4 regions of the Photorhabdus viridis genome follow, and region 1 is predicted to be linked to each of the others. Evidence: predicted binding sites of a transcription regulator. Region 1 holds the regulator's gene; each other region holds the start of a gene.
What was found. The regulator ArgR, encoded in region 1, controls arginine synthesis, uptake and breakdown. The targets are predictions, from matches to a motif close to ANTGAATAAAAATACANT.
Positions count from the first base shown of each region.

Region 2: the regulator ArgR is predicted to act here: its motif matches at 2,131-2,148, upstream of argF (ornithine carbamoyltransferase).
Region 3: the regulator ArgR is predicted to act here: its motif matches at 2,055-2,072, upstream of argC (N-acetyl-gamma-glutamyl-phosphate reductase).
Region 4: the regulator ArgR is predicted to act here: its motif matches at 2,632-2,649, upstream of argA (amino-acid N-acetyltransferase).

Region 1 is NZ_JBEJZY010000021.1:41,747-45,966, forward strand. Features, by position in the region: gene fbp (class 1 fructose-bisphosphatase) at 1-559, opposite strand, end outside; gene mpl (UDP-N-acetylmuramate:L-alanyl-gamma-D-glutamyl-meso-diaminopimelate ligase) at 726-2,096, shown strand; gene argR (transcriptional regulator ArgR) at 2,143-2,613, opposite strand; gene mdh (malate dehydrogenase) at 3,067-4,005, shown strand; gene ABR397_RS10855 (helix-turn-helix domain-containing protein) at 4,108-4,220, opposite strand, start outside.
Region 2 is NZ_JBEJZY010000039.1:19,988-24,207, reverse strand. Features, by position in the region: gene pyrB (aspartate carbamoyltransferase) at 1-777, opposite strand, end outside; gene argF (ornithine carbamoyltransferase) at 1,090-2,106, opposite strand; gene rraB (ribonuclease E inhibitor RraB) at 2,271-2,687, shown strand; gene ABR397_RS16550 (hypothetical protein) at 2,803-3,006, opposite strand; gene ABR397_RS16545 (amino acid ABC transporter substrate-binding protein) at 3,129-3,902, opposite strand; gene ABR397_RS16540 (amino acid ABC transporter ATP-binding protein) at 3,995-4,220, opposite strand, start outside.
Region 3 is NZ_JBEJZY010000002.1:10,475-14,694, forward strand. Features, by position in the region: gene ABR397_RS00955 (argininosuccinate synthase) at 1-155, opposite strand, end outside; gene argB (acetylglutamate kinase) at 213-986, opposite strand; gene argC (N-acetyl-gamma-glutamyl-phosphate reductase) at 1,012-2,016, opposite strand; gene argE (acetylornithine deacetylase) at 2,119-3,276, shown strand; gene ppc (phosphoenolpyruvate carboxylase) at 3,575-4,220, shown strand, end outside.
Region 4 is NZ_JBEJZY010000008.1:20,630-24,849, reverse strand. Features, by position in the region: gene ABR397_RS04680 (FecCD family ABC transporter permease) at 1-63, shown strand, start outside; gene ABR397_RS04675 (FecCD family ABC transporter permease) at 60-1,115, shown strand; gene argA (amino-acid N-acetyltransferase) at 1,264-2,598, opposite strand; gene amiC (N-acetylmuramoyl-L-alanine amidase AmiC) at 2,844-4,091, shown strand; tRNA gene ABR397_RS04660 (tRNA-Met) at 4,192-4,220, opposite strand, start outside.

The sequences.
Region 1 (4,220 bases):
CAAGAGATGGATCGTAAGTAAAGGCGTGCACACCACAGCCGGTTGTATAGACCAGCATAGTTGAAGAGCCATAAACAACATATCCGGCTGCAACTTGGCGGTTACCCGGTTGCAGGAAATCTTCTTCAGTGACGGGTTTGCCGACAGGTGTAATACGGCGATAGATAGAGAAGATAGTACCAACGGAAACGTTTACATCAATATTTGAAGAACCGTCCAATGGGTCCATCAAAACAACATATTTTGCATTTTCAGCGCGGTCGCCTTCGAAAATAACGATGTCGTCTTCTTCCTCGGAAGCGATACCGGCAACTTCACCGCGTGCTTTCAATGCTGCTTTGAGTTTTTCATTAGCATAAAGGTCCAGTTTCATCTGAACTTCGCCTTGGATATTGGACGCACCGCTGGTCCCTAAAATATCCACTAAACCGGCTTTGTTGATATCACGGTGAATGATTTTTGCTCCGAGCTTAATAGCGGAAAGCAATGCGGTAAGTTCACCCGTGGCATGAGAAAAATCTTGCTGCTTTTCGACGATGAATTCGCCTAATGTTTTCATGACGAAAGTCCTGAATGTGATTTGTATAGTGGTTTTAGAACGTGCATTGCACTCTTTCGTGGGCAGTTTAGCCAAAGAAAGGGATGATTCATAGGCTATTCCATTTCTTATCTTGCTTTTGATGGTTAGAATAGTGGCTAACTTCATGCTATGGAATGGGAAATCAATGCGTATTCATATTCTTGGTATCTGCGGTACTTTTATGGGTGGACTGGCAATTTTGGCACGTTCTCTCGGCCATGAGGTAACCGGCTCAGATACCAATGTTTATCCACCAATGAGTACCTTACTAGAAAAACATGGGATTAGCCTGATTCAGGGATATGATCCGGCACAATTGGATTCTGTGCCAGATATGGTCATCATCGGTAATGTCATGAGCCGTGGAAATCCTTGTGTAGAAGCTGTGCTGGAGCGTGGGCTTCCTTATACTTCCGGCCCTCAATGGCTACATGATTATGTCTTGCCGGAGCGTTGGGTTCTGGCGGTTGCAGGGACGCATGGCAAAACAACAACAGCCGGCATGTTGGCTTGGATTCTGGAAGCTTGTGGCTATAAACCGGGTTTCTTGATTGGCGGTGTTCCTGGGAATTTTGCAACATCTGCTCAGATCGGAGAAAGTCCGTTTTTCGTGATAGAAGCCGATGAATATGATAGTGCTTTCTTTGATAAACGATCTAAGTTTGTGCATTACAGCCCACGTACGCTGGTTATGAATAATCTGGAATTTGATCATGGGGATATTTTTGGCGATCTGGCAGCTATTCAGAGGCAGTTCCATCATCTTGTCAGGATCATTCCAGGTAGCGGCAAGATCTTTGTGCCAGATAACGATATTAATCTGAAACATGTTTTGTCTATGGGATGCTGGAGTGAATTGGAGTTGGTGGGTGAAACCGGTCGCTGGCAGGCAAAAAAGATAAGTACAGACAGCAGTGATTATCGGGTGTTTTATGGTGGTGAAATTGTTGGAGAAGTGAATTGGTCACTGGTTGGTGAACATAATATGCGTAATGGGCTGATTGCGATTGCAGCTGCACATCATGTTGGTGTCCAGCCAGCCGATGCCTGTCGTGCTTTGAGCGATTTTATTAATGCCCGCCGTCGCCTTGAACTACGCGGTGAGGAGAATGGCATCACCGTTTATGATGATTTTGCGCATCACCCGACAGCAATTCTGGCAACACTTGAAGCTCTGCGTAGTAAGGTTGGTGGAACTGCCCGTATTATTACTGTGTTAGAACCGCGTTCAAATACCATGAGAATGGGTGTAAGTAAGAATGAGATTGCGCCAGCGCTTGGGCGCGCTGATGAAGTGTTTTTATTTCAGCCCGCTAATATTAAATGGCATGTATCAGAAATTGCAGATCGCTGTGTTCAGCCGGCGTATTGGAGTGCTGATATTGATTCACTGGTGCATATGATTGTTGATAAGGCACAGAAAGGCGATCATATTTTGGTTATGAGTAATGGCGGGTTTAGCGGTATTCATGAGAAGCTACTATCTGAACTGAATAAAAAAACTTATCAGTCCTGAGGATGGCGGCAAGAAAAATGAATCGCGCCAGCATGGCGCGATTCATTTAAAGTTCTTGTTCGAACAATTCAAGAATTTTTTCACGTAACTGTTCAGCTGTGAAACCTCTGGCAAGTGTGATGAAGATGGTGTCGTCACCCGCGATACTGCCAAGTATACCTTCTGCTTTACCAAGGGAATCCAACAGGCGAGCAATAAGCTGAGCAGCGCCAGGGCTTGTACGAATGACAACAATTGAATGGTTGTGATCAACATCCAGTACCAGGTTTTTTAGTGGACTAGTGGCAGTAGGGACGCCAAGCTCAGCAGGAAGGCAGTAGACCATTTCCATTTTTGCATTACGGGTGCGAACAGCACCAAATTTAGTCAGCATTCTGGAGACTTTGGATTGATTAATATTCTCAAAACCTTCTTCCAACAAGGCGGTGACGATTTCTCCTTGAGAGCTAAATTTTTCTTCTTTCAATAACGCCTTGAAAGCTTTTACTAACTCTTCCTGTTTAGAGGGAGTACGCATATTTCACCATATTCAATCAGTTATGAAGATTATATTATGCATATAAATGAATTTTTATGCAATAGAAATGATTTTATCACCATTTTTAAAGCATTGGTTAGTCTTATGCTATATAGAAATTCATAAAATATGAATATGAGAATTTGCTTTTTTGGGCTGGTTATCATGTAAATATATTGTTAATCAAATGATATTGTTTGGTGTTGTTGTTGGGTGTAAGGTATTTAGCGGTTTATTTCATAAAATCATAAGGCAATTATCAAAATAGTGTCCATTATCTCATTAACAGATAAGCATTTTGTCTAGAATACGGCGACTTTTGTGTCCCACGATTAGAGCGTAAGTCCACAATTTGGCTGTTAACAGATTGTTTTCAAGAACGTAGTAATCTATGTTTATAACCAGATGAATTCACAGCATTTTAAAGTACAAAACGATTTAAGGAGTATCAGGATGAAAGTTGCAGTTCTCGGTGCAGCCGGTGGTATTGGTCAGGCTCTTGCTCTTCTACTAAAAACCCAGCTTCCTTCAGGTTCAGAACTCTCTTTATATGATATCGCTCCAGTGACGCCTGGGGTGGCTGTTGATTTGAGCCACATCCCAACGGATGTGAGAATTAAGGGCTTTGCTGGTGAAGATGCAACGCCAGCGTTGGAAGGAGCGGACGTTGTATTGATTTCCGCAGGTGTTGCCCGTAAACCAGGTATGGATCGTTCAGATCTGTTTAATGTTAACGCGGGTATCGTTCGTAACCTGGTAGAACAAGTGGCTAAAACGTGTCCGAAGGCACTGATTGGGATTATAACTAACCCAGTTAACACAACTGTAGCTATTGCTGCCGAAGTGCTGAAAAAAGCGGGTGTATATGATAAAAACCGCCTGTTTGGCATAACATCTTTGGATATTATCCGTTCCAATACTTTTGTTGCTGAATTGAAAGGTAGAAAACCGCAGGAAATCGAAGTGCCGGTTATCGGTGGTCACTCTGGTGTGACGATCCTGCCTCTGTTGTCCCAAATCCCTGGTGTGAGCTTTACTGATGAAGAGTTGGCTGCCTTAACTAAACGTATTCAGAATGCAGGTACTGAAGTCGTTGAAGCTAAAGCTGGTGGTGGATCTGCAACTCTGTCTATGGGGCAAGCTGCGGCTCGTCTGGGCCTTTCTTTGGTCCGTGGCTTACAAGGCGAAAGCAATGTTGTTGAATGTGCCTATGTTGAAGGTGATGGCAAATATGCGCGTTTCTTCGCTCAACCGGTTCGTTTGGGTAAAAATGGCGTAGAAGAGCGTCTGGAAATTGGCAAATTGAGTGATTTTGAACAAAAAGCACTGGAAGGCATGTTGGACGTATTGAGAAAAGATATAGAATTAGGTGAAAAATTCATTAATAACTAATTGGTATATTTTATAAATATAAAATATATACTTATGAAACAATAAAAACCGCTGGTACAACGAATTACCGGCGGTTTTTATTTAACAAAAATAATTCGTTAGCTAATTATTTGTTTGTTCGCGTACTTTTCTTTCTAATAATTCCCCGGTATTTGGATCAAAATAACGACTCGGCCAAATCTCTGAAGGATGTATTTCCAGATAATTCGCAATTA
Region 2 (4,220 bases), on a different contig from region 1:
TTTCGCGCCTGTCAGATCGGCGGCACGCAGAACAAATTGCGCTTTTACATTGGCGTATTCTGATGGATCAAGGCGCTCTTTTTGCACACGAGTCATATAAAGGATGTCTAGTTCCGGTAATACTTCTTCTATGTTGGTATGCAGGCTGTAAGTTGCCCCTTTTTCATTCAGCATATGAAGAATATGATTTGGCATTGCCAATGCTTCCGGGGCGATAAAATAAAAATGGTTGCCATTAAATTTCGCCAACGCTTGTGACAGTGAATGAACCGTGCGGCCATATTTCAGGTCACCAACCATAGCAATATTTAGGCTATCCAACTGTTGCTGCGTTTCTTGAATAGTGAACAGATCCAGTAAAGTTTGAGTTGGATGTTGGTTAGCGCCGTCACCAGCATTGATAATCGGAGTATGACCGGAAAATTCGGAGGCCAGGCGCGGGGAACCTTCCTGCGGGTGACGCATCACGATAGCGTCAACATATTGGCTGATAACGGAAATGGTATCCGCCAGCGTTTCGCCTTTCTTACCCAGAGAAGTGTTGCTGCTGTCTGAAAAGCCAACCACGGAAGCGCCAAGGCGGTGGATTGCGGTTTCAAAAGAGAGGCGGGTACGAGTAGAGGCTTCAAAGAAACAGCTGGCGATAACCTTGTGTTTCAGCAATTCAGGCTGTGGTCTGGTTTTCAGTGTAGCAGCGGTTCGCAACACCAATTCCAGATCTTCGCGGCTCAGATCATTTATTGAGATGATATGTTTGCGATATAACGGATTAGCCATTTTTCACTCTCCTCTAATGCTGACATCCGGGGTGGTGATCATCAATTGATTACCGGGCAAAAAAAAACCCCTCAATGAGGGGCATTAAATGATTGGTTTAGCAACGGGAAAAACAATGATTGCTGCCTGCCTTTAGGCAGTTGCACCCGTACTTTAGCTTGATGAAAAGAGGTGCTGTTTTTCATAATTTCTCCCGGCAAATTGTCGCGCATTATACTCGTGAAAAATCTCACAGCAAGCGTTTGCCCGAAGAAAAATGATATTGGTTGGAGCGCCTCCTTACAGACATATCCCCGCAGATATCATAAGTGACTAGATTTTAAGATCACTTGCCAGTGTCGCTACCATTACCGCTTTTATGGTATGCAGACGATTTTCTGCCTGATCAAACACAATGCTATGCTTTGACTCAAAAACTTCATTGGTGACTTCCAGCCCTCCATACATATCAAATTCAGCGGCGAGTTGTTTGCCTAACGTCGTTTCTTCATCATGGAATGCGGGCAGGCAGTGCAGGAATTTTACCTGTGGGTTGCCTGTCATTTTCACCACATCCATATTCACCTGATAAGGTTTCAATAGGTTAACCCGTTGTTGCCAAACTTCTTTTGGCTCTCCCATAGAAACCCAGACATCGGTATAAAGAAAATCAGCGTCTTTAACCCCCTCAGGGACATTTTCAGTTAGTGTAATTTTCCCACCTGTTTTTTCGGCCAGTTTCTGACATTCAGCAACCAGTGCTGCATCTGGCCAGTACTGTTTAGGAGCAATCAGCCGAACATCCATGCCTGTCAATGCCGCGGCTTCTAACATGGTATTACCCATATTGTTACGGGCATCCCCCAAGTAGGCGAATTTGATTTCTGACAGCGGTTTCTCTGGTTGATGCTCCTGAATAGTCAGCAAATCTGCCAATAACTGAGTAGGATGAAATTCATCCGTCAGCCCATTCCATACAGGGACATCTGCATATTTTGCCAGGGCTTCAACCACTTTCTGAGCATAGCCGCGATATTGAATACCGTCATACATGCGGCCAAGTATACGGGCGGTATCCTTAATTGATTCTTTATGGCCAATCTGGCTACCACTGGAACCAAGATAGGTGATATTTGCCCCCTGATCGTAAGCGGCTACTTCAAATGAACAGCGGGTGCGGGTGGAGTCTTTTTCAAAAATCAGCACAATATTTTTACCTGTTAGCCAGGCTTTTTCTGTGCCGGATCTTTTAGTCGATTTTAATTCAGCCGCCAGTTTTAGGAAGACATGGATTTCTGCTGAGGAAAAATCAAGCAGTCTTAGGAAATTACGTTGATAGAATGGATTCATTGTTGGATATCTCCACATTTATTTTTTGCATTTAAATTCAATTTATATCTATAAAAATTCAATTTCAACTCCGCATTAGATTTCTTTGATGTAAACAGTGGTTAGCCTGCTTGTGGTGTGGGAGAATGAACGTTGGGACGGCCAACTGATTGAGGGTATTGGGTATGGCAAATCAAAAAGACTTAGAAGAACAACGCGAAGAAACACGCCTTATTATTGAAGAATTACTGGAAGATGGTAGTGATCCAGATGCGCTTTATGCCATTGAACACCACTTTTCTGCGGAAGATTTTAATCTGTTGGAAAAGGCGGCAGTTGAAGCCTTTAAGCTGGGTTATGAAGTGACTGACGCGGAAGAATTGGAAATCGAAGATGGTTCTATTCTGATGTGTTGTGATGTCATCAGAGAATGTGGGTTGAACGCTGAATTGATCGATGCTCAGGTTGAACAACTGGTAAATCTGGCTCAGAAGATGGGTGTCAATTATGACGGCTGGGGCACTTATTTCGAAGATCCTGATGAGCAAGATGAAGACGGCGAAGATGATTTGCCAGAGCAGGGTGAGACCAGACTTCATTAATAAAATCAGTTCGTTATAAATCTTGTGTTAGCCCTGGTCGTGGCTGATGCATGTAATTCAAAACAAAATAGTCCTTATATGCTTTTGCGAATAAGGACTATTGTATTTTAGTGGATTATTTTATCAAACCATGTTCTCTGACCTTTAAAAGAATCGTCCCTCTCCTGATTTGGTTTGCCTCATTGACTTCCCTTTTTAATTCTCGTCCCAGCTCATTAGAAACCAGATCGTTATGTTTTTCTGCGAGTTCTCCTAACTCTTTTGCGGTATGAACAACGTCGGTCACTTTCCATGCCAGAGACAGGCCTTTTGATGCCACTTTAGTTACTGAATGGAATTAATTTAAAGTTGTTTTTGGGTATAGATAATAATCAGGCATTGAAATTAAAAATAATTTAATTAAGATAAAACCGCCTCTTGCAAAAAGAGGCGGTTATTCTCTTATTTAGAAACGTCAGTGCCAAAATATTGAGTAGAAATACGCAAATAAGTGCCATCAGCTTTGATATCGGCTAACGCTTTATCGATAGCAGCTTGTAATTCTGGTTCGCCTTTTCGGATTAGAATACCAACTTGATCACCATTGGGTTCAGTTGCAACAATTTTTACCGGTGCATTGGGTTTGTGTTTCTTGAAGTCCAGATAGGAGAGATTATCGTTGATAGTAGCGTCGGCTCTGCCTGTAGCAACCAAATCAATTGACTGATTAAATCCTTCAGTAGGGACGATTTCTGCGCCGTGACGTTTTGCTAACTGCGCATAATTACTGGTCAGGCTGTGGCTTGATGTTTTACCTTTCAGGTCGTTGAACGTTTTAATACTGTCATTATTTTTGCGGGTGATAAGTACGGCTTTAGAAATAATATAAGGCGCAGAAAAGTCATATTTCTTTTTACGCTCTGGCGTAATAGCGACTTGATTAAGTACCGCATCATAGCGTTTGGCATCAAGTCCGGCAATAAGCCCATCCCATTTTCCTTCAGTGAATTCCGCTTTGACATTCAGACGGCGTGCGATTTCGCGACCAATATCAACATCAAAGCCGGTTAAGGTTCCTGAAGCATCGTGATAGGTAAATGGCGGATAGGTTCCTTCAGTAGCGATTTTAAACACGCCGGCTGATTTAATGTTATCAAGGCCAGACTCTGCACTGGCAGAATATGCAATGCCAAATTGAATGATGCCAGCCAATAATACGGTAAGGAATGCTTTCATTTTATTTCTCCAAACTGTCAGAAAATTTATTTAATCGTAATTGACTTGATGGATTCAACGCGCAATTACGGCAAGGTGTTTTTAACGGTGGGTTATATCTCCCAATCCGGTAAGGTATTCGTTAAAGTTGAAACAAATTCAACCGTCCGCTGCTTGAGGGGGTGGGTAAAAATCGTTTTCGATGTTCCCGATTCGACAATTTCGCCAGATTCTAAAAATATGACGTTGTAGGCAAGATTAGCTGCCAGACGCAGATCGTGTGTCGCCATCAACATCGTCGTTCCCTCTTTAGCCAATTGTTTCAATACAGCAACCACT
Region 3 (4,220 bases), on a different contig from region 1:
ACTCCTTCCAGATCTTCACGGCTTTGCCCCACATCGGCGACAAATGCAACAACTTCGCAGTTGTCGTAATGCTCTTTCAGCCAGGGAATAATGGCAGAAGTATCCAGACCACCAGAATAAGCGAGAACTATTTTTTTAATATCTTTAGTATGCATGAAGTTACCCTTTGAAATTCCGTTGTTGTTCATTGCCGAAAATTAATCAAACTTGATTTAAGCCAGAATACGAGTACCGATGGGAACACCGTTAAATAGGGCGGTCAGTTGATCCGCATGACGCCAACTGGCGATATCTATCGGGCGGCCTAATGTTTTAGCTGCATCCAAAGCTGCATTCACCTTCACGATCATGCCGTCAGTAATGATGCCCTGCACAATAAGTTGTTCAGCTTTCTGAGCGGTCATATCAGGGATCTTCTGCCCTTTACCATCCAAAATACCGCTAACATCAGAGAGCAATACCAGATCAGCCCCCAAAGTTTGAGCTATCGCCGTTGCCGCTTGATCAGCATTCACATTCATCAGCTCCCCTTTATCAGTTACACCAATCGAGCTAATAATGGGTATATAACCAGCATCCAGTAAAATTCTTAGCAACTTAGTATCACCCGGTATCGCTTTCCCCACATGCCCCAACTCTTCACTCAATTGGGAAACCGTGACCACATTACCATCTCCTAAATATAATCCAACTGATGCAAGCTGATACTTAGTCGCCCACGACAACAAAGTTTTATTAGCGATACCTGCCAATGCGCCGGTGATAATCCCTATCTGCTCAACGGGTGTTACCCGTAATCCTTGCTCCTTCACTACCGGCAGTTGCAGCTTCTGCATCAATTCATCTACCAGACAACCACCACCATGAACAATCACCAACTGGCGTTTATGTGTTTGCCGATATTCCTGTAATGCAGTAAACAAGCGTTCCAGTGCTTCTTCATTGTCCAGTAACACTCCACCTAACTTTATGACTAAAGGTTCCATCTGATTTACTCCCTCACGCCAATAATTAAAGTAATGCCTGGGTTTCTTCAAACCCAAAACGAATATTCATACACTGAACTGCCTGAGCTGCCGCGCCTTTCAAAAGATTATCCTCAGTACCCACAATAATCAGGTGATCACCCTGTACAACAAAACCAATATCACAAAATGGTAATCCAACAACCGATTTCAGAGCTGGCACCCCTTTGCTGTAGAGACGCACCAGAGGCTTATCTTTATATGCCTGTTGATAAACTTCACTTATCTGTTCTGCGGTAACACCCAACTTCAATTTACAGGTAATCGTGGCAAGAATACCCCGCGCAAAATTACCAAGATGCGGAGTAAAAATCACCCTGGTCCCCAGATGTTCCTCAATCTCTGGTAGGTGACGATGAGTAAATATCCCATAAGGTTGCAGGCTAACTTCGCAGAAACTGTTGGTCATACTGGCCTTCCGACCTGCACCACTCACGCCGCTGGTCGCATTAATCACCGGCCAGTGACCGGTATCCAACAAACCCTTTTCCAGTAGCGGCTTTAGCGCGAGTTGAGAAACCGTTGGATAACATCCCGGGACAGCAACCAACTGGGCCTGTTTAATTTCTTCAGTCTGCCATTCGGCAAGTCCATATACAGCTTGTGTTAACCATTGAGTATGCTTATGTTTGAATCCGTAGTATTGTTGATAAATCTGAGCATTTTGTACGCGATAGGCACCGGACAGATCGAACACAACGCAACCTGCTGCCAGAAATACCGGCGCAATGTCATGACTGACCTCATGGGCGGTGGCAAGGAAAACCACATCAATCCCTTTAGCAGCATCAGTAATGTCAGTCAACGGTTGCAGCGGTAGATCAACGATGCCTTTATACTGTAGATGTAAATCTGAGAAGCATTTATCTGCATCAACGCTTTGAGCAGAAACCATTAGCCTAATCAGATTTATATGTGGGTGACGATGCAGATATGCTGCCAGTTCTGCTCCGGTATAACCACTTGCACCAACAACCAGCGTATTCAACATGGGATATCTTTACCTTGTGCTCAGTATTTTAACGGGATAATGTATTTTTATTCAAAAAAAATGCATGAATATTGATACTATCATGAATAAAGGCTGTCAACAGTGAATATTAAATTACCTCCATTTATTGAGCTATTTCGGCAGTTAATCGCGACTCCCTCAATCAGCGCCACTGATATCAGTATCGATCAAAGTAATGAGTCTTTAATCAACCTGCTGGCAAGCTGGTTAAAGGAAATTGGTTTCGAGATTGAGATACAACCGGTACCCGAAGTCCGCGGGAAATATAATTTACTGGCGACTTTGGGGAGTGGTTCAGGTGGACTACTACTATGTGGGCATACCGATACCGTTCCTTTTGACGAAGGGCGCTGGACTCAAGACCCCTTCACCCTGACAGAACGTGATAACAAGCTATATGGTTTAGGTACGGCAGACATGAAAGGCTTTTTCGCCTTTATCATTGATGCCTTGCGGGATATTGATGTCAGTAAAATAACCCGTCCGCTGTACATTCTGGCTACCGCAGATGAAGAAACAACAATGGCAGGCGCCCGTTATTTTGCGGCAAGTACAACTATCCGACCGGATTTCGCAATTATCGGTGAGCCGACGGCATTGCGGCCTATCTATGCACACAAAGGGCATTTATCGAACGCTATTCGCATTGTCGGCCAGTCAGGGCATTCCAGTGATCCAGCCCACGGTGTCAATGCCATTGATTTAATGCATGAATCTATTGGTCATCTAATTGAATTACGAGACACGCTAAAAAAGCGTTACAACAATCCGGCATTTGCCATTCCGTACCCGACCATGAACTTCGGCTATATTCATGGCGGTGATGCGGTAAATCGGATTTGCGCACATTGTGAATTGCATATGGATATTCGCCCATTACCGGGGCTGACATTACAGGATCTGAATGGGCTGTTAAACGAGACCCTGGAACCAGTGAAACAACGTTGGCCTGGTCGTCTGACCATCAATGAATTACATCCACCCATTCCCGGTTATGAATGCCCAACAGACCACAAGATGGTTGATGTAATAGAAAAACTTTTGGGCCGCAAGGCTGAAACCGTGAATTACTGTACTGAAGCGCCATTTATTCAGGAATTATGCCCAACGTTGGTACTTGGCCCAGGTTCGATTGAACAGGCACATCAGCCGGATGAGTTTATTGATATATCATTTATTGAACCTACCAGAAAGATAATCTCTCAGTTAATAGATCATTTTTGTCTAAGCAATAATTAATTGTTTTAATTTATCCCCCCAAAAATCAGGGGGGACTCAAGCATCAGAACAAGAAACAAACCTTTCCCAGTCGCTTTGCACATAAACACAGTGCAGATAATAAGTAAAACTTATAGAAAACAACCCAGTATTAAATTTTAGAAATTTCGCCCAAACTGATTATTTTCTGATATGAATATGAGGGCTTAGGGTAAATTCAACACTGTGGCGCCACAAAAAATAACTTCCCGCCACTTAAATAAAATTTTTCTACAGGAACAGAATCAACATTCTGCCAGCAATAAAGGCCAAGAGTCACATGAATCAACAATATTCCGCAATGCGCAGTAATGTCAGCATGCTAGGTAAGCTGCTGGGAGATACGATCAAAGAAGCTTTAGGGGAAGATATTCTCGATAAAGTTGAAACTATCCGCAAATTATCCAAATCATCCCGTGCCGGCAATGAAGCACACCGCCAGCAACTATTGTCCATATTGCAAAACTTATCCAATGATGAATTGTTGCCGGTTGCCCGCGCTTTCAATCAATTTCTCAACCTGACAAACGTCGCGGAACAATATCACAGCATATCCCCACATGGTGAAGCTGCCAGCAACCCGGTTGCTTTGGCAAAGTTATTCACCCAGTTAAAAGAAAAAAATTTCAGTAATGACAATCTAAAAAAAGCGGTGAATGAGCTGTTTATTGAACTGGTCCTCACCGCTCACCCAACTGAAATCGCGCGTCGTACCTTAATCCACAAACTGGTAGCCGTTAACACCTGCCTGTCACAATTAGATCATGATGACCTGGCGGATTATGAGCGTAATAACATTATGCGCCGCCTGCGCCAGTTAGTCGCCCAGTCATGGCATACCGATGAAATCCGTAAAATCCGCCCTACTCCAATTGATGAAGCTAAATGGGGCTTCGCTATGGTGGAAAACAGCTTATGGGATGGGG
Region 4 (4,220 bases), on a different contig from region 1:
CTGTTTTTTATCTGGGTCATCAGAAAGCGCTATCTTTCAGCAACATCGGAGAGATTGTTGTGAACTTCGGTCAGGCAACAGACGGACAAAGGGTATTACGTTTCGCCAACGGATTGCAGATGCGTACCCGTGATATAAAAGTCGGTTTATACCTATTTACCATCACGATCATACTCGTGGCTATTTCTTTAAACGTCGGGGTTACGGACGTTGGTATACGTGAATTCACGCATATGCTTTTCGGATATTCCCTTGAGCGCCACCAGTTTTATGCACTCTGGGTTGTACGGATACCTCATATTTTATTGGGGCTGATGGTGGGTTGGTGTGCAGCCCTTGCCGGTGCTATTTTGCAGCCGATTGCTCGCAATCCGCTGGCCGACCCCGGCCTTCTTGGCATAAGTCAGGGATCTATGACGATGATCATAGTCTTGCTGGCGTTTGTTCCTTCCGCGCCTAAAATGCTGATCGTCCTTGCTGCACTGGCTGGTGGACTGATTGTTGCGTTGTTTTTGATTTTGCTCGTCGGCAATAATCGCGCAAGTGGCTTGGCAATTTTACTGATGGGGATTGCCGTTTCGTCCGTTCTTAGTTCTGTCAGCTCTTTTCTTATTCTCTATCTTCCGACAGAGTTATCCTTGAATCTTGCTGGATGGATGCAAGGATCATTGTTTCAGGCCAGTTGGTCAATTATCGCATCATTCATGCCATTATTCTTATTGAGTATTATCGGAATTCTGATCACTGGCCCCGCTTTAAACCGCTATGAGCTTGGAAATGAACTTGCTATGTCCCTTGGGGAGCCTATCAAATATTCCCGTCCGTTGCTGATGATGTTTTCTGTCTTGTTAAGCGCAGCATCTGTCACCGCAGTAGGGCCATTGAGTTTTTTGGGGATATTGGCGCCGCATCTGGCTAGCTTTATTTCATCGGCCACAGGCCGCGCCCGACTGTTTCTTTCCGCTTTGGTGGGCGGCAATCTGGTCGTCACCGCAGATATCATGACGAAAGCAGCACCCTCAGGAGTCTTTCTCCCTATCGGGTTAAGCTTCACACTCATTGGCGTGCCCTTGTTTATCCTGACAATGCGGCTGAGCGCATTACGTAAACGCTGAATGTCTGGGGCGTGATATCAATTGGTCGTGTATTCAACCCGTTGATTTTAGTCAGATAAAATCGAGCCCGGTTTAGGCGATTTGATCGATCGCCGCAAAAGATATTTTCTCAATGGGATTGAGTTATTTTTTAACATTAATCAGCTCATTACTGCGGTTCCAAATTTAACATCAGAATTTTAGAGCGGCGTTGGTAGTTGTATAGCTCTTGTTTCTGAATTGGCAGCATTGAGATTTCCGCCGGCTCAAAACCCCGTTCTTGGAACCAGTGAATGCTGCGGGTAGTCAGGACAAAAAGCTTTTCCAGCCCGAGCTGTTTAGCGTGATCCGAAATGCGATTCATGAGTACTTCACCTTTTAAAGCGTTCCGGTATTTAGGATGAACCGCTAAACAAGCCATCTCCCCAATTTTCTCGTCAGGATAGGGGTAAAGCGCGGCACAAGCGATAGTCAGGTTGTCGCGTTCGATAATGATGAATTTATCAATTTCTCTCTCAAGTTGTTCTCTTGAACGGCGAACCAAAATGCCTTGCTGTTCCAGCGGACGAATAAGTTCGAGAATGCCACCGATGTCATTGATATTCGCCCTGCGTATTTGTTCCGCGCTCTCCATGACTATTTGAGTACCAATACCATCACGGGAAAATAGTTCTTGAACCAGAGAACCATCTGCCTGATAACTTAATAAGTGGCTGCGATGAACGCCACGACGGCAAGCTTTTACGGCACTCCGTAAAAAACAGGCTGTACCTGAATAGTAATCACCTTCAGCTTCCAGTTCTTTAATGAGATCCGGCGCCTGATTAAGAAAAATTTCAGATAGAATTTTTCCATCTTTGCCTTGTACGCCTTGAGTAGAACAGAAACCTACGAATTTTTCGGCCTGTAGTTTGATTGCTAACTGAGTAGCAACTTCTTCAAATGCCAGATTAAAACTCTCGCCGGTAACGGAAACTGCAACAGGGCCAATTAGTACTATTGCACCATTGTCTAACTGACGATTTATGGCTGCCTCATCAATACGGCGAATTTTTCCACTGTGGCAATAATCCACGCCGTCATCAACACCAAGAGGTTGAGCAATAACAAAGTTACCGCTGACGACATTAATATTTGCGCCTTGCAATGGAGTATTATTTAGGCTCATAGAAAGACGTGCGGTAATATCCAGTTGCAATAAGCCAGCAGATTGTTTGACGAGTTCCAATGTCCTATTATCGGTAACGCGGGTGTGTTTGTGGTAAATCGGTTCATAATGATGGGTTGCAAGGTTTTCTTCAATTTGAGGTCTGGCGCCATAAACGACTATCAGTCGGATGCCCAAACTATGCAGTAATCCGATGTCGTTGATGATATTCGGGAAGTTCTCGTGAGCAATAGCCTCTCCGCCAAGCATGATAACAAACGTTTTGCCACGGTGTGCATTGATGTATGGAACCGAGTGGCGAAATCCCTCAACTAATTCGGTGCTGCGTTCTTTCATAAAAGACTCTCGATTGAATTTTTATTCGTAATTTATGTATTTTTATTCCTTTTGAAAGGAAATGGCAAGAGGCAATTAAAACAAAAACATTGCGATATACATGTGGACGTGAATAATTTGCCAAATATAAAATGCTTATTACTGATGACAGCATAATGTTGGTTGGTTAGCGTTTTCCACTTGGCTGTTTCTTTGGATGGAAGTCATCCTGAATATTTGTATTTTATGAATGGAATAAATAGTAGATGAGTCATTCAGATCTTAATCTGTCACGGCGTCGCTTGTTGCAGGGAGCCGCAGCAATGTGGTTGCTTAGTGTCACCCAGGTGGGTTATGCAGCATCATCAAAAATTATTGCAGTACGTATTTGGCCTGCATCCAGTTATACCCGTGTGACGCTTGAGTCCAATATTCCACTCAAATATCGTCAGTTCGTGCTGACAAATCCAAATAGAATTGTTGTTGATCTTGAAGGTGTGCAATTAAATCATACCTTAAAAGGTATGGGGGAGCAGATTCAATCCCGCGATCCTTATCTTAAACTGGTCAGGGCGGGGCAGTTTGATCCTAAAACGGTCCGTCTGGTGTTTGAAGTTAAACAATCGGTCAGCCCACATATGTTTACTTTGAAACCAGTGGCGGAATTTAAGCACCGTTTGGTTTTGGATATTTATCCCGCAGCAGGAGCGAATAAGGATGATGACCCATTACTTGCTCTGCTTGAAGAGTACAATAAAGGTAATTTGGCTGAGGATTTACCGGCGGAAATACCGAAGTCAGGCAAAGCAGGTAAAGACAGGCCGATTGTTATTATGCTCGATCCTGGACATGGTGGAGAAGATCCTGGCGCTATCGGCAAATATAAAACCCGTGAGAAAGACGTTGTTCTGCAAATCGCCCGTCGATTACGAACTATTATTCAGCGTGAACCGGGCATGAAAGTGTATATGACTCGTAATGAAGATGTGTTTATCCCGCTAAAAGTCCGGGTGGCAAAAGCACGTAAGATGCGGGCTGATTTATTTGTTTCTATTCATGCTGATGCCTTTTCTAACCGGGCTGCTCGTGGCTCTTCGGTTTTTGCGCTTTCTACTAAAGGCGCAACCAGTAATACCGCACGTTTTCTGGCCCAAACGCAAAATGAAGCCGACCAGATTGGTGGTGTAAGTAAAAGCGGTGATAAGTATCTGGATCATACCATGTTTGATTTACTACAGACGGCGACAATCAATGACAGCCTTAAATTTGGCAGTGAAGTGCTCAAGCGCATGGGTAAAGTGAATAAACTACATAAGAACCGGGTGGATCAGGCTGGATTTGCGGTACTGAAAGCACCGGATATCCCATCGATTCTGGTAGAAACTGCGTTTATCAGTAACCTGGAAGAGGAACGGAAACTGAAAACAGCGCGCTTCCAGCAGCAGGTAGCGGAGTCCATTTTCGCGGGTATCAAAGCGTATTTTAGCAATGGTGGTGATTTAGCACGGCGGTAAAATATCCGCCATTAGAACGAAACTAAGCGATAAGTTACGATAATGAGAAAGCTGCTTGGGAGATATTTTGGGAATTTGTATGCTGAAATGCATCAAGAATTGGTTGCGGGGGCCGGATTTGAACCGACG